4 regions of the Halomonas sp. NyZ770 genome follow, and region 3 is predicted to be linked to each of the others. Evidence: predicted binding sites of a transcription regulator. Region 3 holds the regulator's gene; each other region holds the start of a gene.
What was found. The regulator sigma-54, encoded in region 3, starts transcription at its own class of promoters, with help from an activator protein. The targets are predictions, from matches to a motif close to TGGCACNNNNNTTGCTNT.
Positions count from the first base shown of each region.

Region 1: a site for sigma-54 is predicted at 1,667-1,684, ahead of LG409_RS17695 (P-II family nitrogen regulator). Genes of this name have one in related genera too.
Region 2: a site for sigma-54 is predicted at 3,788-3,805, ahead of LG409_RS16185 (CmpA/NrtA family ABC transporter substrate-binding protein). Genes of this name have one in related genera too.
Region 4: a site for sigma-54 is predicted at 2,594-2,611, ahead of LG409_RS17615 (amino acid ABC transporter substrate-binding protein). Genes of this name have one in related genera too.

Region 1 covers NZ_CP085143.1:3,837,967-3,843,860, reverse strand. The annotation lists gene LG409_RS17705 (ABC transporter substrate-binding protein) at 1-828, opposite strand, end outside; gene LG409_RS17700 (accessory factor UbiK family protein) at 1,069-1,410, opposite strand; gene LG409_RS17695 (P-II family nitrogen regulator) at 1,761-2,099, shown strand; gene LG409_RS17690 (ammonium transporter) at 2,161-3,408, shown strand; gene glnK (P-II family nitrogen regulator) at 3,634-3,972, shown strand; gene LG409_RS17680 (ferredoxin--NADP reductase) at 4,128-4,904, opposite strand; gene LG409_RS17675 (LysR family transcriptional regulator) at 5,098-5,894, shown strand, end outside.
Region 2 covers NZ_CP085143.1:3,506,002-3,511,895, reverse strand. The annotation lists gene LG409_RS16200 (amino acid ABC transporter substrate-binding protein) at 1-604, shown strand, start outside; gene LG409_RS16195 (ABC transporter ATP-binding protein) at 601-1,452, opposite strand; gene ntrB (nitrate ABC transporter permease) at 1,469-2,320, opposite strand; gene LG409_RS16185 (CmpA/NrtA family ABC transporter substrate-binding protein) at 2,344-3,648, opposite strand; partial or broken gene LG409_RS16180 (methyl-accepting chemotaxis protein) at 4,296-4,619, shown strand; gene LG409_RS16175 (ABC transporter substrate-binding protein) at 4,732-5,574, opposite strand; gene preA (NAD-dependent dihydropyrimidine dehydrogenase subunit PreA) at 5,774-5,894, opposite strand, start outside.
Region 3 covers NZ_CP085143.1:1,529,703-1,535,596, forward strand. The annotation lists gene pmbA (metalloprotease PmbA) at 1-420, shown strand, start outside; gene LG409_RS06945 (HPr family phosphocarrier protein) at 427-696, opposite strand; gene rapZ (RNase adapter RapZ) at 722-1,654, opposite strand; gene ptsN (PTS IIA-like nitrogen regulatory protein PtsN) at 1,724-2,191, opposite strand; gene hpf (ribosome hibernation-promoting factor, HPF/YfiA family) at 2,196-2,504, opposite strand; gene LG409_RS06965 (RNA polymerase factor sigma-54) at 2,602-4,017, opposite strand; gene lptB (LPS export ABC transporter ATP-binding protein) at 4,123-4,869, opposite strand; gene lptA (lipopolysaccharide transport periplasmic protein LptA) at 4,891-5,394, opposite strand; gene lptC (LPS export ABC transporter periplasmic protein LptC) at 5,391-5,894, opposite strand, start outside.
Region 4 covers NZ_CP085143.1:3,823,087-3,828,980, reverse strand. The annotation lists gene LG409_RS17625 (amino acid ABC transporter permease) at 1-201, opposite strand, end outside; gene LG409_RS17620 (amino acid ABC transporter permease) at 223-1,413, opposite strand; gene LG409_RS17615 (amino acid ABC transporter substrate-binding protein) at 1,512-2,537, opposite strand; gene LG409_RS17610 (amino acid ABC transporter substrate-binding protein) at 2,764-3,774, opposite strand; gene speE (polyamine aminopropyltransferase) at 3,863-4,723, opposite strand; gene hemE (uroporphyrinogen decarboxylase) at 4,720-5,835, opposite strand.

The DNA.
Region 1 (5,894 bases), 1.7 Mb from region 3:
GGCAAAGCGCTGGGCGGAGGGCAGGGCGCCAAAGCTCCAGACTGGCGGCAGGCGCAGCAGATGACCATGTTGAACGCTCGGCAATTGCTGCCACAGGCCGCTCTTTTCCAACTGCGTTTCCACCCCTGCGGGGAGCGGGTCAACGATGACCAGGGTGGCGTCGGGGTAGCGTGCCAGCGCTTCGATACCGACCAAGGCGAAGCCCCAGGCGTTGGTGGGCTCATCCCAGGCGTTGGGCAGCGCCAGCTGTTCCAATACGGCGTTGTAGAGGCTGTTCTCGCCAAAAACCCGCACATGCCGAGCATCCATGAACTGCACCATCAGCAATGGAGATGCGTTGCCGGGCGGGTAGCGCAGCTCGCGCATCAGCTGCTGGGTGTTCTCGATCAGCGCCTCGGCTTCTGCGTTGCGTTCGGTCAACTCGCCCAACTGGCGGGTGAGGGTCTGCATTTCCTGCCACGTATCGGTGCCTGGCGAGTAAAGGGCGAAAGTGCCCACCGGCGCGATGCGCTCCAACCGAGGAATCAGCCCGGTAAACATGGGCGAGAGCAGGGTTTGCTCAGGGGGCGATTGGGACAGCAGCTCGAAGTTGGGCTGGGTGCGTAGGCCAAGGTCGCTGACGTGCTCCGGGATACGCGGCTCGCCTACCCAATCGTGATATCCCGGCTGTTGCGCGATACCGCTGACCGGAGCGCCAATCGCCAGCAGCGTTTCGGCGATGGTCCAGTCGATGGTGGCCCACTGGGCGTGGCTGGCAGTGCTGAACAGCAAGGCTGCCGCGAGCAAGCAGCTGCGGGCCAGGGTCGGGAGTCGGGGGATGCAGCGCATGAAGTGGGCACCTGACAATAAGCGCTTTATTTAAACGATTCTGTTTATCAATTGCAAATGGAAACAGCGGAGGTCGCACAAGTCGTCAGCGCGAGACGCCCCAGGGGCGTAATTGCTCCAACATGGTGCATGAGGTGGCTTTCGCCATGCCTTCGCGCGTTTGATGCGTCACAAAGTGAGCCGTAAGGGGTCAGGCGGATAAGCGCGCTGGGTGCCTATCCAAGGCCACCCAGCGTTGCCTCAGCTTGGGTTGCCGGGGGTGGGCTTGCCTTGCTCGGCAGGCTCAACGGGGGCTGGCGGTACTTCGGCTTCCATGGGAGTGGTCTGCGCGGCGCTGGCCGCTTCCACCGTGGCTTCCAGGCTGGCCACCTGACGCTCCAGCGCTTCGACACGCGCGCGCGTGCGCTGAAGCACATCCATCAAGATATCAAAGTCTTCTCGTGATACCAGCTCCAGGCGGTCGAAGGCGCCTCGTACCACTTGCTGCACGCCTTTCTGAATGTCTTCCGGGGCCTGGGAAGCATTCTGTAAACGGTCGCCTATCTGCTGGGCTAAACGGCTGATGCGATCCTGGGGCGTCATGGCTCTCTCCTTAAACGGTGGCGCATAAATGTGGATAGCTTACCTGTAAGGATACGCAACCCTTTGCCAAACCGCATGCCCCGCGTGCGTTTTCTCCTGCAATGTGCGCATGCATCAAAAAAGAGCGCGCCGCTTTTGTTGGTGATCGTTTTTAGTGCATGGGCGGGTGTGAATGGATGCGTAGTCGCCTTGCCAGTGGCTGTAAAGCGCACTTTTGAAACCTTAAGGGTATGAATTTCAATGAGAAAAAATCCAGTGGCACGGTATGAGCATTAGCAGGGCAAGCACTAAATTCGGGCGGCCACGCCGCTCTCCACCGAGTGGGACTGAACCAGCAGGGGAGATCCGGGATGAAACTCATCACCGCTATCATCAAGCCTTTCAAGCTTGACGACGTTCGTGAAGCACTCGCCGACAACGGCGTGCAGGGGATTACGGTTACTGAGGTCAAGGGATTTGGTCGCCAGAAAGGCCACACCGAGCTGTATCGCGGTGCCGAGTACGTAGTGGACTTTCTGCCCAAGGTGAAAGTGGAAGTGGCCGTGGACGATGCGCGTCTGGAGAGCGTGCTGGATGCCATCTGCAGCGCTGCCAACAGCGGCAAGATCGGTGACGGCAAAGTGTTCGTGACGCCGCTGGAAGATGTCATTCGTATTCGTACCGGAGAGCGCGGCGCCGACGCGGTATAGGCCTGCCCACACAACGACGACCCACTACGTATAACTTCTCTTGGATCACGGGGAACACCTGATGAACGAGCTTACAGAATTGAGCTATGCGCTCGATACGTTTTACTTCCTGATTTGCGGCGTACTGGTCATGTGGATGGCCGCTGGCTTCTCGATGCTCGAGGCCGGTATGGTACGTTCCAAGAACACCGCTGAAATTCTGACCAAGAACATTGCGCTGTTTGCCATTGCCTGCACCATGTACCTGCTGGTGGGCTACTACATCATGTACTCCAGCGGCGAAGGCGGTTTCCTGCCTAGCCTTGGGTTCCTGATCGGTACCGAGAACAGCGTCGATGCGGTGCTGGCCGGTGGTGAAGATGCACCTTACTACTCCATGCGTTCGGACTTCTTCTTCCAGGTCGTGTTCGTCGCAACGGCGATGTCGATCGTGTCGGGTGCCGTGGCCGAGCGTATGAAGCTGTGGGCCTTCCTGGCCTTCGCGGTGGTCATGACCGCCTTCATCTACCCGGTGTCTGGCTACTGGACCTGGGGCGGTGGCTGGCTGGATGGCGTTGGCTATTCTGACTATGCGGGCTCGGGTATCGTCCACATGGCCGGTGCAGCAGCAGCGTTGGCGGGTGTGCTGGTACTGGGCCCCCGTAAGGGCAAGTATGGCAAGGACGGTTCTATCCACGCGATTCCGGGCGCCAACATGCCGCTGGCCACGCTGGGTACCTTCATCCTGTGGATGGGCTGGTTCGGTTTCAACGGTGGTTCCGAGCTGAAAATGTCGGATGCCGTGTCGGCCAACAACGTTGCTCAAGTGTTCGTGAATACCAATGCGGCGGCGGCGGGTGGCGTGATTGCAGCCCTGGTGCTGGCCAAACTGTGGTTCCGCAAGGCGGACCTGACCATGGCGCTGAACGGTGCGCTGGCAGGCCTGGTCGCCATTACCGCAGACCCGCTGTCGCCTTCTGCGCTGGGTGCCGCCTTGATTGGTGCCATCGGTGGCCTGATCGTGGTCGCTGCCATCGTCACGCTGGACAAGCTGAAGCTGGATGACCCTGTGGGTGCTATCTCGGTTCACGGTGTCGTGGGTATCTGGGGTGTGCTGGCCGTGCCGCTGAACAATGGCGATGCGTCCTTCGGTGCACAGCTGATCGGTATCGTGGGCATCTTCGGCTGGGTGTTCCTGGCGAGCCTGGTGGTGTGGCTGGTGCTGAAAGCGGTCATGGGTATCCGTGTCAGCGAAGAAGAAGAGTACGAAGGCGTCGATATCGCAGAGTGTGGCCTGGAAGCCTACCCCGAGTTTGGCGTCAAGAAATAAGCGCCGTGCCATAGCAAGCGGCACTGCTACTCAAGGCCTCCCTCGTGGGAGGCCTTTTGCCGTAGGGAACGGGTCAGGCTTGCCCGCATGTACGTGCCAGGCACAAGGGCTTTTTATTCTCTGGGCTGGCGGGTGTATGCTAGGTGCAATGGGCGTGAGGGACATCGACATCGCGCCGCCGTGTTTCCGGTCAAGACAACCGTTGCATAACCAGAGGATGTGGTCATGAAATTAATCTCAGCCATTATCAAGCCGTTCAAGCTTGATGACGTACGCGAGTCGCTTTCCGATATCGGCGTGCAGGGTATTACGGTGACGGAAGTGAAAGGCTTTGGTCGCCAGAAAGGCCACACAGAGCTGTATCGTGGGGCGGAATACGTGGTGGATTTCCTGCCCAAGGTGAAGCTGGAAGTGGCCGTGGACGACGATATGGCCGAGCAGGTCATCGATGCGATCACCCAGGTGGCCAATACGGGCAAGATCGGCGATGGCAAGATCTTCGTGATGCCGTTGGAGCAGGTGATTCGTATCCGTACCGGCGAAACCGGCAAAGACGCTGTGTAACGGTCAAGGGTAAGTCGTGAAGGGCAAGCGTGAAGAGCCAGTCGCGCCGAGTAGACAAAGCCCCTGTGGATAACATCCACAGGGGCTTTTTGCAGGGCTTGACAAGATGAGGGTGGCACAGGCTATGCGCTATTCTTCAGCCTTCACCCCCAGGCTTACTTCTCTACGAAGGCGCGTTCGATGACGTAGTCGCCTGGTTCGCCCATGCGCGGGGAGATGTTCAGCCCCAGTTCATCCAGCAGCGCGCTGGTGTCGTCCAGCATGGCGGGGCTACCGCAGATCATGGCGCGGTCCTGGCGCGGGTCGATGGGCGGCAGGCCGGTGTCGGCAAACAGCTTGCCGCTGCGAATGTGGTCGGTCAGGCGGCCCATGGTGTGGAACTCTTCACGGGTGACCGTGGGGTAGTACACCAGCTTTTCGGCGACTTCTTCACCCAGGTACTCGTGGGCGGGCAATTCCTTGGTGATGAAGTCGGCGTAGGCCAGCTCGGAGACTTCACGCACGCCGTGAATGAGTACGACCTTCTCGAAACGCTCGTAGACTTCCGGGTCCTGGATCAGGCTCATGAACGGCGCCAGGCCCGTGCCGGTGGAGAGCATGTACAGGTTACGTCCGGGCAGCAGGTCGTCGCATACCAGCGTGCCGGTCGGCTTGCGGCTGACCATGATCTGGTCGCCCACCTTCAGGTGCTGCAAACGTGAGGTCAGCGGGCCATCGGGCACCTTGATACTGAAGAACTCGAGATGATCTTCGTAGTTGGGGCTGGCGATGGAGTAGGCACGCATCAGGGGTTTGCCCGCCACTTCCAGGCCGATCATCACGAATTGGCCGTTCTTGAAGCGCAGGCTGCGCTCACGTGTCGTGCGGAAGCTGAACAGCGTGTCGTTCCAGTGGTGAACGCTTAGCACTTCTTCCAGGGCAAACTTGCTCATGCTGACTCCTTTGTGGCTGCGTGGCCTAAGCCTTGCTCGCCATATTCTAAAAAAGAATAAAAAATAGCTTTATAGGATGCGCTCATTCTAGATAAAGGGTGGTATATCTGTTAAGCAAATTATCTTGATAACGTATATCTTTAAAATCGATATAGCATTCGTTGAGCAGCACTTTTTCTGGAGGGGCCTGGTCATGCATTACACGTTGCGCCAGCTGGAAGTCTTCGTCGCCGTTGCCCAGCACGAAAGCGTTTCCCAGGCGGCGAGGGCGCTGGCCATGTCCCAGTCGGCGACCAGTACGGCGCTGGCCGAGCTGGAACGCCAGTTCGACTGCCAGCTATTGGACCGCATGGGCAAACGGCTGAAACTCAACGCGCTGGGGTTCCAGCTGCTCCCCAAGGCCGTGGCGCTGCTGGACCGAGCCGAAGAAGTGGAGGAGCTGCTGCGCGGCCAGCAGGGGGTAGGGGCTCTGGACGTAGGTGCCACCCTGACCATCGGCAACTATCTGGCCACCCTGTTGATCAGTGATTTCATGCAGCGTTACCCCGGTAGTCGCGTGCGGCTGGCGGTGCGCAATACGCGGCATATCATCGAGGGGGTGCGCCAGCATTCGCTGGACCTGGGGCTGATCGAAGGGCAGTGCGATGACGATATGATCATCAGCCAGCCCTGGGTAGAAGATGAGCTGTGCGTGTTCTGCTCGCCTCGGCACCCGCTGGCCGGGCGTGCTCACCTGGAGTTGGATCAACTGCTGCGGGAAGACTGGATCATGCGCGAGGAGGGCTCCGGCACCCGCATGACGCTGGAGCATGCGGCGCGCCATCGGCGCAGCCGCTTCAATACGCTGCTGGAACTGGAGCACACCGAAGGGATCAAGCGGGCGGTGGAATCAGGCCTGGGGATCGGCTGCGTCTCCCGGCTGGCGCTGCGAGACGCCTTCCGGCGGGGTAGCCTGGTGCCGCTACCCACGCCGGAGCTTGACCTGAAGCG
Region 2 (5,894 bases), 2.0 Mb from region 3:
CAATGCCAGTACGAATACGGCAGAGCGCCGCCGTAGTGCGGATTTTTCGCTGAGCCACTTTTTCGTCTCCGTGCGCTATGTTGCGCTGGCAAAACATGGGTTTGCCACGTTGCAGGATCTGGCGGGGCGCAGCGTCAGTGTGGCGCGGGGAACGGTGAACGTGGGGCAGATCAATCTGGCCAACCGCGAGCAGCGTTTGAACCTGTCGGTAGTGCCGGTGGAAACGCTTCAGGAGGCTTTTGACCTGGTCACCCATGAGCGGGTGGCGGCGTTTGCCATGGATGACATTCTGCTGAGCACGATGATGGCAGAAACCGGCAACCCTGCGGCCTATCGCCTGTCGGAAGAGGCGATAACGGCGGAGGAGCCGCTGGGACTGCTGATGCGCCGAGGCGATGACGCTTTTGTCGAGCAGGTGAACCAGGCGCTGCGCCAGATCTATCAAAGCGATGAGATGCTGGCGCTTTACGAGCGGTGGTTCCTGCAGCCGTTGCCCGGCAAGGAACTTACTCTGAACGTGCCGCTGAGCGAAACGCTGAAAAACCACTTTGCCAATCCCCAGGCCACCCCACAGACCACCCCTCAGGCTGTTTTACAGGACTAGGCGCGGGCTTTTTTAGCCGTGGCAGTACTGGGGGCTTTCTCGCGTCGTTCGGCCAGGTGCTCTACCTTGCGCTGCTTTTCGTACAGGAAGCGCAGCACTTCCTGGCGGTAGCGGTTGTAGCGGGGGTCGTCGGCCAGCGTGATACGGTTGCGGGGGCGCGGCAGGTCGATGTCGAGAATTTCGCCAATGCGCGCCGAGGGGCCGTTGGTCAGCATCACGATACGATCAGACAGCAGCACGGCCTCATCCACATCGTGGGTGATCATGATGACGGTATTCCCCAGCTCGTCCTGAATGCGCATCACCTCTTCTTGCAGGTGGGCGCGTGTCAGCGCATCCAGGGCGCCAAACGGCTCATCCAGCAGCAGTACCTTGGGCTCCATGGCCAGAGCGCGGGCGATCCCTACCCGCTGCTTCATGCCGCCGGAAATCTCCGACGGGCGTTTGTCGAGGGCATGGGACATACCGACCATGTCCAGATTCTTGAGAATCCAGGCGTGGCGTTCGGCCTTGGTCTTGCGGCGGGCAAAGGTCTTGTTCACCGCCAGCGCCACGTTCTCGTACACTGTGAGCCAAGGCAGTAACGAGTGGTTTTGGAAGACCACGCTGCGGTCGGGGCCTGGCGCATTGACCTCCTTGCCATCCAAGATGACCGCGCCAGAGGTCGAGGAGGTGAGTCCGGCGATGATGTTGAGCAGGGTCGACTTGCCGCAGCCCGAATGGCCAATGATCGAGATGTACTCACCCTTGGCGACGCCCAGGTCGATCTCCTTGAGCACGTTGGTAGTGGCACCTTTGGTGGCAAAGGTCATGTCCACCTGCTCGACGCTTAAATAGTGTGAAGCCATGATCCAATCTCCTGGGTTAGCTTTGGGTGGTGCCACGGGTCACGCACTGGCCGATGAAGGCCACGATGCGGTCAAGAATGAAGCCCACGATACCCACATAGATGAGTGCCAGCACGATGTCGCTGAGCATGGAGGCATTCCAGGCGTCCCAGATGAAAAAGCCGATGCCCACGCCGCCAATCAGCATCTCGGCGGCCACGATGGCCAGCCAGGAAAGCCCTACCCCAATGCGCAGGCCCGAGAAGATATAGGGTGCGGCGGCGGGCAGCATGATACGGGTGAAATACTCCATGCCGTTGAGGCGAATCACGCGGGCCACGTTGCGGTAATCCTCGGGGATATTACGCACCCCCACCGAGGTGTTGATGATGATGGGCCAGATGGCGGTGATGAAAATCACGAAAATGGCCGAAGGAGTGCTGTCCTGAAACCCGGCCAGTGAAATCGGCAGCCAGGCCAGCGGAGGCACGGTGCGCAGCACCTGAAACACCGGGTCGAGGCCACGCAGGGCCCAGGTCGATTGGCCCACCAGCACGCCCAGGCTGATACCTACCACCACCGCCAGCAGGTAGCCATAGGCCACGCGTTCCAGGCTGGCCAGAATCTGCCAGCCCATGCCCTTGTCGTTGCCGCCGTAGTCGTAGAAGGGATGAATGATCAGCTCCCAGGTATCGTTGAGCACCTGCGAGGGCGGCGGCAGCGCCGCGCCAGGATGGGAGCACAGCGCTTCCCACAGGCCGATCAGAATGGCCAGCACGACCACCGGCGGCAGCACGTTCTTGACCAGGGTATCGCGCAGGCGTAGCAGCACAGGGTGCACGCCTGGCATGGGGGTAGATAGCGTATTGGCTCTTGATGAAGTCGTCATGAGGTTCTCCCAGGCTGCCTGGCTCAGGCCAGCGCCTTGATCTCCAGGCTATCGAGGTAGGCTTGCGGGTTTTCCGGGTCGAAGACCTTGCCGTCGAACAGCGTTTCGACGCCGCGAGAGGTGGAGTCCGGAATGTCTGCCGAGGCCACGCCGAGGGCGTGAGCGGCTTCTCGCCACAGGTCTTCGCGGTTGACCTGCTCGATCAAGGCCGCGCTGTCGAAGTCCTGCGGCAAGTAGCCCCAGCGCTTGTTCTCGGTCAGGAACCACAGGTCGTGGCTCTTGAAGGGGTAGGAGGCGTGCTTGTCCCAGTAGCGCATCATGTGCGGATGGTTTTCCACGACGCGCCCGGTGCCGTAATCGAAGTTGCCCTGAATACGGTCGATGAGGTCGGCATAAGGCGCATGAATCCAGCGGCGGCGTGAGCAGATCTGGGCCATCTCCTCGTGGTTGGCCGGGTCTTCGCACCACATTTGCGCTTCCATGATGGCCATTAGCAGCGCTTTGGTGGCGTTGGGGTGGGCTTCGACGTAGTCGCTGCGCATGGCGAAGGCTTTTTCCGGGTGATCGTTCCACAGCTCGCCGGTGGTATTGGCGGTGTAGCCGATGCCCTGGTTGATCAACTGCTGGTTCCAGGGCTCGCACACGCAGAAGGTGTCCATACTGCCCACCCGCATGTTGGCCACCATCTGGGCCGGCGGGATGGTAATGGTGGAGATGTCGCGGTTGGGGTCGATGCCCCCGGCGGCCATCCAGTAGCGAATCCACATGTCGTGGGTGCCGCCGGGGAAGGTCATGGCAGCGCTGACTTCGCTGCCTCCACTGCGCTTTTCCGCCAGGGCCTGGGCAAACTCACGGGTATCCAGCGCAACCTTGAGGTCGGCGTACTCATCGCCCACCGAGATGCACTGCCCGTTGAGATTGAGGCGCGCCAGAATGCTCATCGGCACGGGAATGTTGTTGGGGGTCATGGCACCGCTGGCGATCAGGTAAGGCATTGGCGTCAGGATGTGTGCGCCATCGATCCCGTTACGTTGGGAGCCCAGCACCAGATTGTCTCGGGTGGTACCCCAGGAAGACTGCTTGAGGACCTCCACGTCGGTCATGCCGTGCTTGGCAAAAAATCCTTTTTCATCGGCCACGAACAGCGGCGCTGCATCCGTCAGCGCAATGAAGCCGAGTTTGGCCGACGTAGTTTCCAAAGCGCCGTTGGCAAAAGCCCAGCTCATGGGCAGGCTGCTGAGCACGGCAGAGCCTCCCACCACGGCGGCGGAGCTTTTGAGAAAGTGGCGACGTTCCGGTGAGTGGGACGAAGAGATTTTTTTGCGCATGACACGGTTCCTGCCCTTTGGAGACAAAAACGGCGCCTGCAATCAGCCCCGGTTGAGGAGCTATTGCAGACGCCGTTGTCTGTTGATCGTCTTTTTTATCGCCAGGCCCACGTTGGCCCAGTTCGCTATCCCCTTGCCTTGTGCAGCTAACATGCCAAATGGCTGAGTCATTTTTGCGAAACATCAGCTTTTCAAAAGGTTAGTCAGAAGTAGGATAGGGCCAGCTTGTGGTTAAAGGGAGTGGGTATGGTGCGCTGCAGCGTAGAAATGGTGCAGTTTTAGCAAAGCTGCACGAAAAAGAAGCAGAGTTGTTAGCAAGTTATCTATAACGTCAAACAATGTGAACTCTATTGTCTCATTGGTTACCTTGCCTAGAATGCCAGCCACACATTGAGGCTTGCGTAGCGAGCACTATATTAAAGAAAAGACGTTTCCCTAATTGACTGGAAAACGGCGATTTGTCGGCAGGGGGGGGCATGAAGCGATTACTGGCAAATATCTCGATAAAAACAAGTCTGACGTTCACGTTGGTCATTAAAGCCGCCGGGCTGGCGGTGTTAGCCCTTGGAGAGAATGTAAGCGGCATGGGGTCAGTCTCCGTGTCCTGTTCTCGGTGAATTGGGAATCCCCTTCCTTTTGAGGGTGCAGTCAAGGATGAAATATCGGCAGCCTCCCAGGAGCAGAGCGCGGGCATCGAGCAGGTCAATCAGGCCATCGCCCAGATGGATGAGGTCACCCAGCAGAACGCGGCGCTGGTGCAAGAAGCGTCTGCGGCGGCCAGTTCGCTGGAGGAGCAGGCCGAGCGGTTGGAGGGCGTGGTGGCGGCATTCCGCCTGGAGCAGGGGAGCGAGCGCCGTCAGCCCGCGCTGGCTACCCCGCCGCGCCGCGGCGAGCTGCAGCGCCCTCAGCTTACGGGGAAGGCGAAGCCCAAAGCGGCCGCCAGTGTCGAACAGGAGTGGGAAGCGTTTTAATAGGCTGACGTTATATCCATGAGCCACAGAGCCCCGCCACCGTCAACCGGTGGCGGGGCTCTGTGTTTTGCATCTGTATGGTCAAGCAGCAAGCCGACTATTCAGACAGAGCCTAGTTGAGCGCGCTGGCCACTTCCTCGATTTGCAGGGCCAGGCTCTGCAGGCCGCCGCCAGAGAGGTACCAGAGCGCAGGGGTGAGCATTACCAGGTGGGCGTCCGTGCCTGCTTCCGCCCACTGCTGGCGAAGCTGCTCGGCGTCTGCGGGCTCGTTGCCAATGGCAGCACTGCGATCGATCACCAGCACGATCTCAGGGGCGATCTCGGCAATGGCGTCAGCGGAAAGCGGCGTAAAGGTGCGTTCGCCGCGTACTTCGGGGGTGACGCTCTCGGGCATCTCCAGGGCAGCAATGCCCAATACTTCATGAACCACCGGATGCTGATTGAGCATCAGGTTGCCGCCATTATGGGTGACCACCAGCGTCGTCGGGGCGTCCTGCAGTGCTTCCCGCTGGCGCTCGATCTCGCTATTCAGCGTCTGCAGGGCCTCTTCGGCTGCGTTTTCCACCGCCAGTTGGCGAGCCAGTTCACGCACGTTGCGCTCGACGGAGTCAAGATACGCCTCATCGGCCACGCTGGCATCGAATAGCGGGGCGATTTCGCCCAGCGCGTCGGCCCACTCTGCCTGGCGGCCGGTGTGTACGACCAGCGTCGGGTTGGCCTCTGCCAGTGCCTCCATGTCGGGGGAGCGCAGGCCGCCGATGTCGGTGTAGCGGTCGGCGGCATACTGCTCGAGGTAGCTTGGTAAGCTGGCTTTGGGCACGCCCACCACCTGTTCACTCACTCCCAGGGCGTCCAGTGTATCCAGGCTGCCTAGATCAAACGTGGCAATGCGCTGGTCGGCGCTCGCGGCGGCGCTGGTCAGCAGTAGTGCAGTGGTGATGGCGGTTACTTTCATGAGAGGCCCTTTTTTGAGGAACACAGCTTTGAGAAACACAGCTGTTATTTGAGAAATATAGCTATATGCAATAATTTCTCATCATCGCAGCAAGCAGCGGCGTTGTCGCGTGTTGAAAGGGGAACGGCACGTTGCAGAAAATGCGACCGCCTCCGTAGAGGCGGTCGTGGTGGCGCATGGTGATCAAGCAACCAGGCGACTAAGAGGCGACGCGGAAGGGGTTGCGCGGGTCGTTATCCCAGGCGAGGAAGGGCTTGCCGGTTTCCTGAGGCACCATGGTGATGCAGTTTTCCACCGGGCAGGTGATCTGGCACAGGTTG
Region 3 (5,894 bases):
CAGACCCGAGATAACCGTTTCATCGAGCAGGGCAGGATCGCCAGCTACATGCTGTCTGCCTACAGCGCGCGTCGCCTGGGTATGCAGTCGACGGGGAACGCTGGCGGAGCGCGTAACCTGCGTCTGTTGGCCCCGCTGACACCGCGTCACGAGCTGTTGCAGCAGATGGGGCGGGGTATTTGGGTCACCGAGCTGATGGGGCAGGGGGTCAATGCTGTGACGGGTGACTACTCTCGCGGTGCGGCCGGTTTCTGGGTGGAGAATGGCGAGGTACAGTACCCCATCGAAGAGTTCACCATTGCCAGCAATCTCAACACCATGTTCGCTGGCCTGATGGGGATTGGCGATGATACCGATACGCGTGGCAGCATTCATACCGGCAGCTGGCTGGTGGACGCCATGACGGTGGCGGGCAGCTGACGAGGGTTACTGATCCTCGTCGAAGCGGGCGTCGAACAGGGCCTGGATGGCATCGAGGGCCTGGTCGGCGTCTTCACCTTCTGCGGTAATGGTGAGTGACGTACCGCAGGGGGCCGCCAGCATCAGCAGCGACATGATGTTGGCCGCATCGGCCTTTTGCTGCTGTTTGTACACGTGAATGCGGGCTGAAAACTGCTGGCCGCACTTGACCAGTTTGGTGGCGGCGCGGGCATGAAGGCCGCGTTGGTTGGTCAGCGTTAAGGTTCTTTCAGGCACTCTGGTTCCTTTTTGCCGAGTGATATCAGGGCGACGTCGTGTCGCTGGGAGGGGTGGAAGAAGCGGCATCGACGGTAGCGGGTAATTCGCTCAGCGTGTACTGCAAGCCCAATTCCCGGTGTCTGAGCTGAATAGCGCCAGTGCGCTTGACCAGCGATTGCGCCAGTTGCTCGACCATGTAGACAGAGCGATGCTGTCCGCCGGTACAGCCAATGGCCACGGTCATATAGCTGCGTTGACTGCTTTGGTAAGCAGGTAGCCATTTCTCCAGCCAGGCATGAATATCGTCACGCATGTCATCGACGATGGTGTAGCCGCTCAAGAAGGCCTTGATGTTGGCGTCGCGTCCGGTGAACTGCCGCAAGCTGGGGTCCCAGTAGGGGTTGGGCAGGCAGCGCACGTCGAACACGATATCGGCATCCATGGGTACGCCCCGTTTGTAGCCGAAAGATTCGAACGTCAGGGTCAACTGGTCACGCCGCTGATGAGCAACCTGATCGGTGATGCGGCGGCGTAGGTCGTGTACCGAAAGACGCGACGTGTCGATCAGCAGGTCAGCCAGGTCCCGAATCTCGAGCAGGGTTTCTTCTTCCTTGTTGATGGCCTCTTCCAGGGTCATGTCGCTATCGCGCGTCAGCGGGTGGCGCCGACGGGTGGCCGAGTAGCGCTCCAGCAGAATGCGAGCGTCCGTGGTCAGGTAGATGACCTGAAAACGGATCTGACGCTGGCGTAGTTCTTCCAGCAGAGCAGGCAACTGTTCCAGTGCAGTAGGCAAGTTGCGCGCATCGATGCTGACGGCCAAATGAGTACGCCCCCCCTGTTGACGCAGTTCATCGACCAGCGAGCCCAGCAGCATGGCAGGCAGGTTGTCGATGGCGTAATAGCCAAGATCTTCCAGCGCCTGTAGGGCGATGGACTTACCGGACCCTGAACGGCCGCTAATGATCACCAGCTGCATAGCGCATCTCTCTTGGCTTGAGAAGGAATAGGGGGTTACCGACGGCCTTGCTGCCCGGCAAAGGCTGCGCTAGGCAGCCTGCTCGCGAATCTTATCGGTCAACAGCGTCAGCAGTTCACGCTGGCTGCTGACATTGCGCAATTGCTGGCGTGTGGCTGCGTCGTTCATGATCGTGGCGACCTGACCCAATAGCGCCAAATGCGTATCATCGGCTTCTTCGGGTACCAGCAGCACGAACACCAGATCGACGGGGTCACCATCGATGGCATCGAAGTCGACGGGTTCGGCCAGCTTGAGAAAACCGGCAATGGGCGTGCTGCAGTGAGGACTGCGTGCGTGGGGAATGGCCACGCCATTGCCGATGCCGGTACTGCCCAGCCGTTCACGGCCAATCAATCGACTGAAGACTTCCTGGCTATCCAGGCTGGGCGTGTTTTGAGCGATAAAGGTGCTGAAAAACTCCAGCACCCTTTTTTTGCTGCCCCCGGGCACGTCGTACAGCACGCGCTCCGGGGGGAGAATGGTTTCCAACGTCATCGGGTTAACGCACGCCAGCGCCTTGGGCGCGGGCTTGTGCTTTTTCCTTGTGTTTTACGAGCTGACGGTCGATTTTGTCCGCCAGGGCGTCAATGGCTGCGTACATGTCGTTGTCCAGCGCTTCGGCATGAAGGTCGGCTCCTGCTGCGTGCAGGGTGCAGGCGGCTTGCTGGCGCTCCTTTTCAACAGATAAGGTGACCTGGACGGTCGTGATGTTGTCGTAGTGACGTTCAACGCGTTCCAGCTTTTCGTTTACGTAGTCACGCAAGGCGTCAGTCAGTTCAACGTGATGACCAGTGATGTTTACTTGCATTGACGTGCTCCTTATCCATCGGACTGTACTTCGATTGTAACCCTTTTTGGGCCATTGCAAAGCCCTCGTCGAGAGTTTGTTGGGCGAGAGCGTTTAACTAGCGTAAACGACGGCGCTCACTCGACGAAGGTATACCCATCGACTCACGGTACTTGGCCACGGTGCGGCGGGCCACGGTAATGCCGCCCGCTTCCAGCAGGGTGACCAGACGGCTGTCGGAGAGTGGCTTGCCCGGAGGCTCGTCCTGAATCAGTTTCTTGATGCGTGCTCGAATGGCCGTGCTGGAATGGCTGTCGCCACCTTCCTGGCCGCTGACTTGGCTGGAGAAGAAGTACTTGAGCTCGAACACCCCGCGCGGGGTATGAATGTATTTCTGGGTAGTGACCCGCGAGATGGTCGATTCATGCATCTCCACCGCTTCGGCGATATCGGCCAGAATCAGCGGTTTCATGGCTTCTTCGCCATGCTCCAGAAAGCCGATCTGCCGAGCAATGATCTCGCGCCCCACGCGCAGCAGGGTGTCGTTGCGGCTCGAAAGGCTTTTGATCAGCCAGCGAGCCTCCTGGAGATGCTCTTTCAGAAACTGGTTGTCCTGGCTCTTGTCGGCGCGTTTGATCAGGCTGGCGTAGTCGGGCTGAATACGCAGTCGAGGCAGCGCTTCCGGGTTGAGTTCCAGGTGCCAGCCCTCGTGATCGTGGCGTACCACCAGATCTGGCGTGACATAGCTGTCGTCGGTGATGCCGTAGGCGCTTCCAGGCCTGGGGTCAAGGCTGCGGATTAAACGGATGACATCGTCCAACTGCTCGTCGTCGAGGCTCAGGCGTCGCTTCAGCAAGCGCATGTCGTCCTTGCCAAGGGCTTCGAGAAACTGGCGTACCAGGCGTTTGGCAGGCATCAGCAGCGGGGTGTCTTCGGGCAGCGAGGCCAGCTGCAGCATCAAGCACTCCCGCAGGTCACGGGCAAATACTCCGGTGGGTTCGAACTGCTGAAGGCGCAGCAGGGTGTTTTCGACCTCGCGCTGGCTCAGGCCGTCGTGGCCTTGTGCCTTGAGCCCCTCGCGAATGTCGTTGAGAGGCTGGGTCAGGTAGCCGTTGGCATCCAGCGCATCGATGAGGCTTTCGGCGATGGCATGTTCACGGGAGGAGAAGTCGGTCATGGCCAATTGCCAAAGCAGGTGACCGTGCAGGCTCTGCCCCGCCGCCTGACGCTCGAAGTCCGGGCCTTCGCTGCTGCCGCCCATGCTCCCCATGTCCTGGTACGTGTCGGACCAGTCGCTGTCTACGGAAAGCTCGCTGGGGATGCTGTCTGCCCACTCGGCTTCCTGAGGCTCGCTGACGGCCTGTTCGCCAAACTCATCTTCCTGCTCGAGCATGGGGTTGGCATCCAGCGCCTGCTGAATTTCTTGACGAAGGTCCAGCGTCGATAGCTGAAGCAGCGCAATGGCCTGCTGCAGCTGAGGTGTCATGGTCAGCTGTGTGCCGATGCGCAGTTGAAGAGAAGCTTTCATGACCATCTGAGAACCACTCGTTAATCAGAAAGCTCCACCCTAGAGCGAGTCTCCGTTTGGTGCAAGTGCAATAAGCATGCCACTAAATAAAATGTCTTCGTGGGCCATTGTTTAAAGCCGGAAGTCGGCGCCCAGATAGACGTCGCGTACCTTCTGGTTATTGAGGATTTCCTGGGGGTTTCCACTGGCGATGATGTGTCCGTCGCCAACAATGTAGGCAATATCGCAGATATCCAGAGTTTCACGCACGTTGTGGTCGGTGATGAGGACGCCAATATGACGCTTCTTGAGGGCGCGTATGATCGATTTGATATCGCCCACGGAAATGGGGTCGACGCCGGCAAATGGTTCATCCAGCAGAATGAAGGCAGGTTCGGTGGCCAGCGAGCGGGCGATCTCCACCCGCCGCCGCTCGCCGCCCGAGAGGCTCATGCCCAGGTTGTCGCGAATGTGGGTGATGTGAAAATCTTCCAGCAGAGATTCGAGCTTGGCTTCTCGGCTGCTGCGGTCGAGCTCACGACGCGTTTCCAGAATGGCCATGATATTGTCGGCCACCGACAGTTTGCGAAAGATCGATGCTTCCTGAGGCAGGTAGCCGATGCCTGCCAGGGCACGTTCATGCATCGGCGCCCGGGTCAGGTCGAGATCGTCGATGCCCACTTTGCCAGCATCGGCCTTCACCAGGCCGACGATCATGTAGAACGAGGTGGTCTTGCCTGCGCCGTTGGGGCCTAGCAGGCCAACGACACTGCCTTGGGCAATTTCCAGGTTGATATCCTTGACCACGCGGCGGCGCTTGTAACTCTTGGCCAGATGCTGTGCATGGAGCGTCTTGACCGCTGCAGTGTCGGGGCTGATGGCTGTCACGAGGGGCTCTCTCTATTGCTCGGGCTGTAAGGTCATGCGGATGCGTTGCGGTGCGCTGCCGCTGACATCGGAGCGTGCTTGGACCACCCCGCGGTCGATGAAGTATTCGAGCCGTCCACCCTGGAAGCGATCCCCTTGCTGGGTCAGTTCGGCCTGGTCGATCAGCTCTACACGCCGCTCGGACACATGGTAGACGATGCGCCGCGCCCAGCCTTCCATGGGCGTCGTCTGGTCTTCCAGCTGGTTGCGCAGGTAGGCACGCTCGCCCGTGGCGACGGCCCGGGAGAGCTCGCCCGCCTCGTTGCGATGAATTTCGACACGCTCTCCGCGCAGCTGCATTTCACCTTGGCGAATGTCGACGTTGCCGGTATAGACCGCCGTGCCCGCACGTTGGTCCAGGTCCAGGCGGTCGGCTTCCACTTCAACGGGGGCCTGTTGTTGAGCGGCGGCAGGCAGTACGCCTACCACCATGGGAACGGCAAGGGCGAACAGTGCCGTACGAAGCAGGGCGTTCATGGCGACTCCTGAGAAGATTGGGGGGCGGGCGGATGCACGCCGCGCACGTTATCGATCAAACTGACACGGCTGTCGTCCAGCCAGACATCCATGCGTGAGGCTTCGATGCGTTGAGGTGGCTGCTGCAGTATCACAGGGGTGTCGCTCCAGGCATGACGCTCCAGTCCATCATAGTGCAGCAGGTCGGTATCCAGCTGCCAGCCTTCGTCCGGCGCCAGCAGGCGTGCGGATCCGGCCAGGGTCAGCGCCTGGGAGTCCATGTTCAAGGTGCCGGTGTCGGCAATGGCCAGCCATTCACGCTGCTCGCTGTCGAACAGGGTGGCGCGTGGTGACGTGACGTGGGTCATGGCCGCCTGCGGGGTATGTACCAGACGCGGTGCCACCAAGGATTGCTGAAGCGTGCCGTCTTCACCGAACAGGGTGATTTCGGCATTTTCCAGCACGTGCCCGGGCTCTTGGGCCTGGGCCTCGGGGTCTACTTCACGCTGTTGAGGGGCGCG
Region 4 (5,894 bases), 1.7 Mb from region 3:
GCGGGAGGTGCCTACCCAGTCGGCGTTGATGAACGCCCATTGCACCGTGGGAACCACGAGCAGGTAGAGAATATACAGGCCGATCAGCGTAAAGATCGTGTTGATCGGGCCGTTGAACAGGTTGCTGCGTAGCCATGCCACAGGGCCCACGGAGTTGCCGGGCGCTGGCCTTGGCTCGATCATCGTTTGGTTATGAATCATTTGAGTGTCCTCGCCAACGGCCTAGCGTTCAACCAGCGCCACACGGGCGTTGAACCAGTTCATGAACATGGAGACCAGCAGACTGATGGTCAGATAAACCGCCATGGTCATGGCAATGACCTCGATGGCTTGGCCTGTCTGGTTCAGCGTGGTGCCCGCAAAGACCGAAACGAGGTCCGGATAGCCAATGGCGGTGGCCAGCGACGAGTTCTTGATCAGGTTGAGGTACTGGCTGGTGAGCGGGGGGATGATGACCCGCAGTGCCTGCGGAATGACCACCAGACGCAGCACCAGGTTACGCGGCAGGCTCAGCGCTTGTGCGGCCTCGGTTTGGCCATGGGAAATGGCCTGAATACCGGAGCGCACGATTTCAGCAATGAACGCTGCCGTATAAATCGAGAGCGCGAACCACAGTGCCAGGAACTCGGGAATGACAGTGATACCACCGCGGAAGTTGAAACCGCGCAGCTCGGGGACATCCCAGGTGATCGGCACGCCGGTGGCAAACATCACTAGCAGGGGCAGGCCGAATATCATCGCGAAGGAGATCCAGTAGGCTGGCAGGCGCTTCCCCGTGGCCTCTTGGCGGCGCTTGTTCCAGATCACCAGTGCAATGCTGGCGATGATCGCCGCAATGAAGGTGGCCGGAATCAGCCCGAACCCGGACTCGAATAACGGTTCGGGAAGATACAGGCCGCGCACGTTGAGAAAGATGACCTCACCGAACGCCAGGCTGTCACGGGCGCTGGGCAGCGTCCGCAATACGGCAAAGTACCAGAAGAAAATCTGCAGCAGCAGCGGGATGTTACGGAAGGTTTCGATATACGCCGTGGCCAGTCGTGCGATCAGCCAGTTGGGCGACAAACGGGCAATCCCGACGATGAAACCGATGATGGTGGCGGCAATGACCCCCAGTGCGCCCACCAGCAGAGTATTCAGCAGGCCCACGAAGAAGGTGCGGCCATAGGTGCTTTGGGAGGAGTAGTCGATCAGACTTTGAACGATCCCGAAGCCTGCGGTGTTGTTAAGAAAACCGAACCCGGTAGTGATCCCGCGAGAGGATAGGTTGTCTTGAACATTACCGACGATATAGAACAGAAACGCAATAACGGCAGCAATGAGTAAAAACTGAAAGATCAGCGCACGCTTTGCGCGATCTCGCCAGAACGGAGGCTTTTGGCCAACGGGGCGAGCGTTAGGTCTTACGGACATGGATGGCGTCTCCGCTACACGGAAGGTCAATCAAATGGCCCGCCGATACCCTTGAGTGTTGATGGCAAGGGCCGGCGGGCCGGGGTCAAGCGAGACGCTTAGCGAATCGGCGGTGCGTACTGGAAGCCACCCTGGTTCCACAGAGCGTTGACGCCCCGTTCGATTTCCAGCGGTGAATCCATGCCGACGTTACGTTCGAAGCTTTCTGCGTAGTTACCTACCTGGCTCAGGATGTTGTAGGCCCACTCGGCATCCAGACCCATGCCTTCACCGTAGTTGCCGTCCTGACCCAGCAGGCGAGCCACGTCCGGGTTATCGGAATCGCGCATCTCTTCGGCGTTTTCGCTGGTCACGCCGTACTCTTCACCGTTGATCATGGCGAACAGAGACCACTTGACGATGTTGAACCACAGGTCGTCACCCTGACGTACCACGGGGCCCAGCGGCTCCTTGGAGATGACGTCGGGCAGGATCATGGCAGCAGACGGGTCGTCCAGCTGAATACGCAGTGCGGCCAGCTGAGAGGTGTCAGAGGTCAGAACGTCACAGCGTCCCGCCTGGAAGCCACCCACGGTTTGCTCGGATGTATCGAAAACGATGGGATCGAATTCCATGCCGTTGGCGCGGAAGTAGTCAGCCAGGTTCAGCTCGGTGGTGGTGCCGGACTGGATACAGATCGCAGCGCCATCCAGCTCGGAGGCGTTGGAGATGCCCAGGTCGGTAGAGACCATGAAGCCTTGGCCGTCGTAGAAGTTCACGCCAGTGAAGTTCAGGCCCAGCGTGGTGTCACGGGTGGTGGTCCAGGTGGTGTTACGTGACAGGATATCGACTTCGCCAGACTGCAGCGCGGTAAAGCGCTCGACGGCGTTCAGGGAAATGTAGTTAACGGCGTCCGCATCGCCCAATACGGCGGCAGCCACGGCACGACATACGTCAACATCAAGACCTTGCCACTCGCCGCTATCGTCCGGCGCGGAAAAACCTGGCAAGCCATCACTAACGCCACACTGTACGGCACCGCGAGAGCGAGTTTCTTCTAATGTGTTCGCCTGCGCGGTAGCGATACCGGCCAGCGTAATTGCACCCGCAGAGGCAAGCAGTACCAGGTGTTTCTTGTTAACCATGTGTGTTCCCCTTCCTCGATTTAATGATGTTATGCATGTCGATGCATGCCTAAAAGCTAGCAAGGAAGGTGCCAAAAAAGATATGTCGGCAAATTCAGCGGTTTTCAACGTAAAATCAGCGAATTTATCGAAAGTATTGGTGCGAAAAAGAGTGCCAGCGACTACGCGATGCTCTGTTTTGGTGCGTAGCCGCTGGCGCGGGGAGAAAACTGCTGACGTTCGCCGATCAGCGAATCGGCGGTGCGTACTGTATACCGCCGTTATTCCATAGCCCGTTGAGGCCTCTAGCTATGTTGAAGTCCGACCCTGAGCCGACATTGCGGTCATAAACGTCGGCGTAATTACCCACCTGCTTGACGACCTGGTAGGCCCAGTCGGCGCTGATGCCCATGGGGCTGCCGAAATCTCCATCCTGGCCCAGCAGGCGCTGCACGTCAGGGTTGTCGCTGTCGAGCTGCTCGTCCACGTTTGCCTGGGTGACTTCCAGCTCTTCGGCATTGAGCATGGCAAACAGCGTCCATTTGACGATATTGAACCACTGGTCGTCGCCCTGGCGCACGGCCGGGCCCAGCGGCTCCTTGGAGATGATCTCGGGCAGCACCACGGCCATGTCGGGGTCGGCCAGCTGCATCCGCTGGGCATAGAGCTGTGAGGCATCGGAGCTCAGCACGTCGCAGCGGCCTGCTTCGAACCCGGCAATCGACTGCTCGGGAGAGTCGAAGACCACGGCATCGTAGGTCATGCCGTGGATTCTGAAGTAGTCGGACAGGTTCAGTTCGCTGGTGGTGCCCGACTGGGTGCATACCGCGGCGCCGTCCAGCTCCTTGGCACTCTGTACGTTCAGGTCGCTGGCGACCATGAAGGCCTGGCCGTCGTAATAGCTGACGCCGGTAAAGTGCATGCCCAGTGTGGTATCGCGGCTGGAGGTCCAGGTGGTGGTGCGCGACAGGACATCCACTTCACCGGACTGAAGGGCCGTGAAGCGCTCCACGGAGTCCAGCGGCACGAAGTCCACCTTGTTGGCATCGCCTAGCGCGGCGGCGGCAATGGCACGGCAGATGTCGGTATCCAGGCCCCGGTATTGGTCGTCGTCATCCAGTGACGAGAAACCGGGCTGGGCGGCATTCACGCCGCAACGCAGGCTATCGCGATTCTGGACGGTGTCCAGCGTGCTGGCCATGGCGATGGCCGGTGCCAACAGGCTGGCCCCTACTCCCAACCAACGAACACTCTTCATGTGTTATTCCTTGACGTCGAAGCGCGCCGATCAGCGCGCATAAAAAAAGCCGAGCAGCGCCCGGCTTTTCCACTAACGGTGCCCGCTCTCACGCAAAGGCTTTGCGCATGAAGGGGGGCAGCGCCAGGGCTCCACGATGGGCCTCTGCTGTGTAGTACTGTAGCGGCATTTCGTGGCTGGCGGCAGCTTCTTCGCGGAAGCTTTCAACGCTGGTGCCTTTACCTGCCAACGTCACGCTCCACCAGCCAGAGGGGTAGACCGGTTGGGGGAAGGGCAAAGTGACCACGCTGTCGAAGCCCGCTTCGCGCATGTCGTTGCGTAGTTCGCGAATGATCGAACCGCTATGGTAAAGCGGCGACTCGCTCTGCTGCACCATCACTCCGCCACTTTTCAGAATACGGTGGCAGCGTTTCAGGAAGTCGGTCTTGAACAGGCCTTCGGCCGGGCCGACCGGGTCGGTGGAGTCGATGATCAGCAGGTCGATACTCTCGTCGGCCGCGTCGTCCACCCACTTCACGCCGTCGGCAAACAGCAGCTCGGCGCGGGGGTCGCCGTTGGCTTCCACGAGTTCGGGGAAAAAGCGCTCGGCGGCCTTGGTGACTTCCTCGTCGATATCGATCTGGGTGACCTTCTCGACGCCCGGATGGCGCAGCACTTCTTTCAAGGTGCCGCAGTCGCCGCCACCAATGATAACCACGCGCTTGGGGTCCTGATGGGTGAACAGCGCCGGGTGGGCGATCATTTCGTGATACAGGAAGTTGTCGCGGTCGGTGAGCATCACGCAGCCGTCCAGCACCATCAGGTTGCCGTAGGTTTCGGTGGCGTACACTTCCAGGTGCTGGTAGGGGCTTTGCACATCCAGCAGTTTTTCAGAAACTTTCAGCGAGAAAGCGCTGCCGTGGCTATCAAAGACTTCGGTAAACCACTGGTCGTCGCGTAGGTCGCTCATTGCTTGGCTCCTGGGCATGAGTCGTTCGATTGAGTCGGAATGCCCTGATGGTACTGCGGGCTCAAGTCGTGCAGCGCCTCCATGAAGGCGGTGACATGATCAGGGTTGGTGAACTGGCTGATGCCATGGCCCAGATTGAAAACGTGGCCAGGGCCGTGGCCGTAGCTCTCCAGTACGCGAGCCACTTCCGCACGAATGGCCGAAGGGCGCGCAAACAGCACGTTGGGGTCCAGATTGCCCTGCAGGGCCACCTTGTGGCCCACGCGGGCGCGGGCGTCGGACAGCTCGGTGGACCAGTCGATGCCCAATGCGTCGGCACCGGCACAGGCAATGTGCTCCAGCCACTGGCCACCGTTTTTGGTGAACAGAATCACCGGTACGCGACGGCCATCGTGCTCGCGGATCAGCCCGGAGACGATCTGCTCCATGTAGCGCAGCGAGAACTCCAGGTAGGCCGGGGTGGACAGCGCGCCGCCCCAGGTATCGAAAATCTGTACCGCTTGAGCGCCTGCGCGAATCTGAGCGTTCAGGTAGTCGGTGACCGCTTGCGCCAGGGTGTCCAGCAGCTGGTGCATGGTGTCGGGCGTGTCGTACAGCATGGTCTTCAGGTGACGGAAGTCCTTGCTGGAGCCGCCTTCGACCATGTAGGTGGCCAGTGTCCAGGGGCTGCCGGAAAAGCCGATCAGCGGCATGCGGCCGTTGAGCTCACGACGGATCGTGGAGACCGCCCGCATCACGTAGTCCAGGTCGCGCTCGGCATTGGGCACGGTGAGCGCGGCGACTTCTTCGGCGGTGCGTACGGTCTTCTTGAATTTGGGGCCTTCACCGGTTTCGAAGTACAGGCCCAGCCCCATGGCATCGGGGATGGTCAGAATGTCCGAGAACAGAATGGCGGCGTCGAGCGGGTAGCGCTCCAGCGGCTGCAGGGTGACTTCACAGGCCAGGTCATGATTGCGGCACAGGTCCATGAAGCTGCCCGCATCGGCGCGGCTGGCGCGGTACTCGGGCAGGTAACGGCCCGCTTGACGCATCATCCACACCGGAGTGCGGTCGACAGGCTGGCGCGCCAGCGCGCGAAGAAAACGGTCGTTCTGCAAAGGTGTGGTGGTCATAAACACTTGCTCTTGGAAAATTTGCCCGCATTGTAAGGGAGTCAGCACATCCGACGATA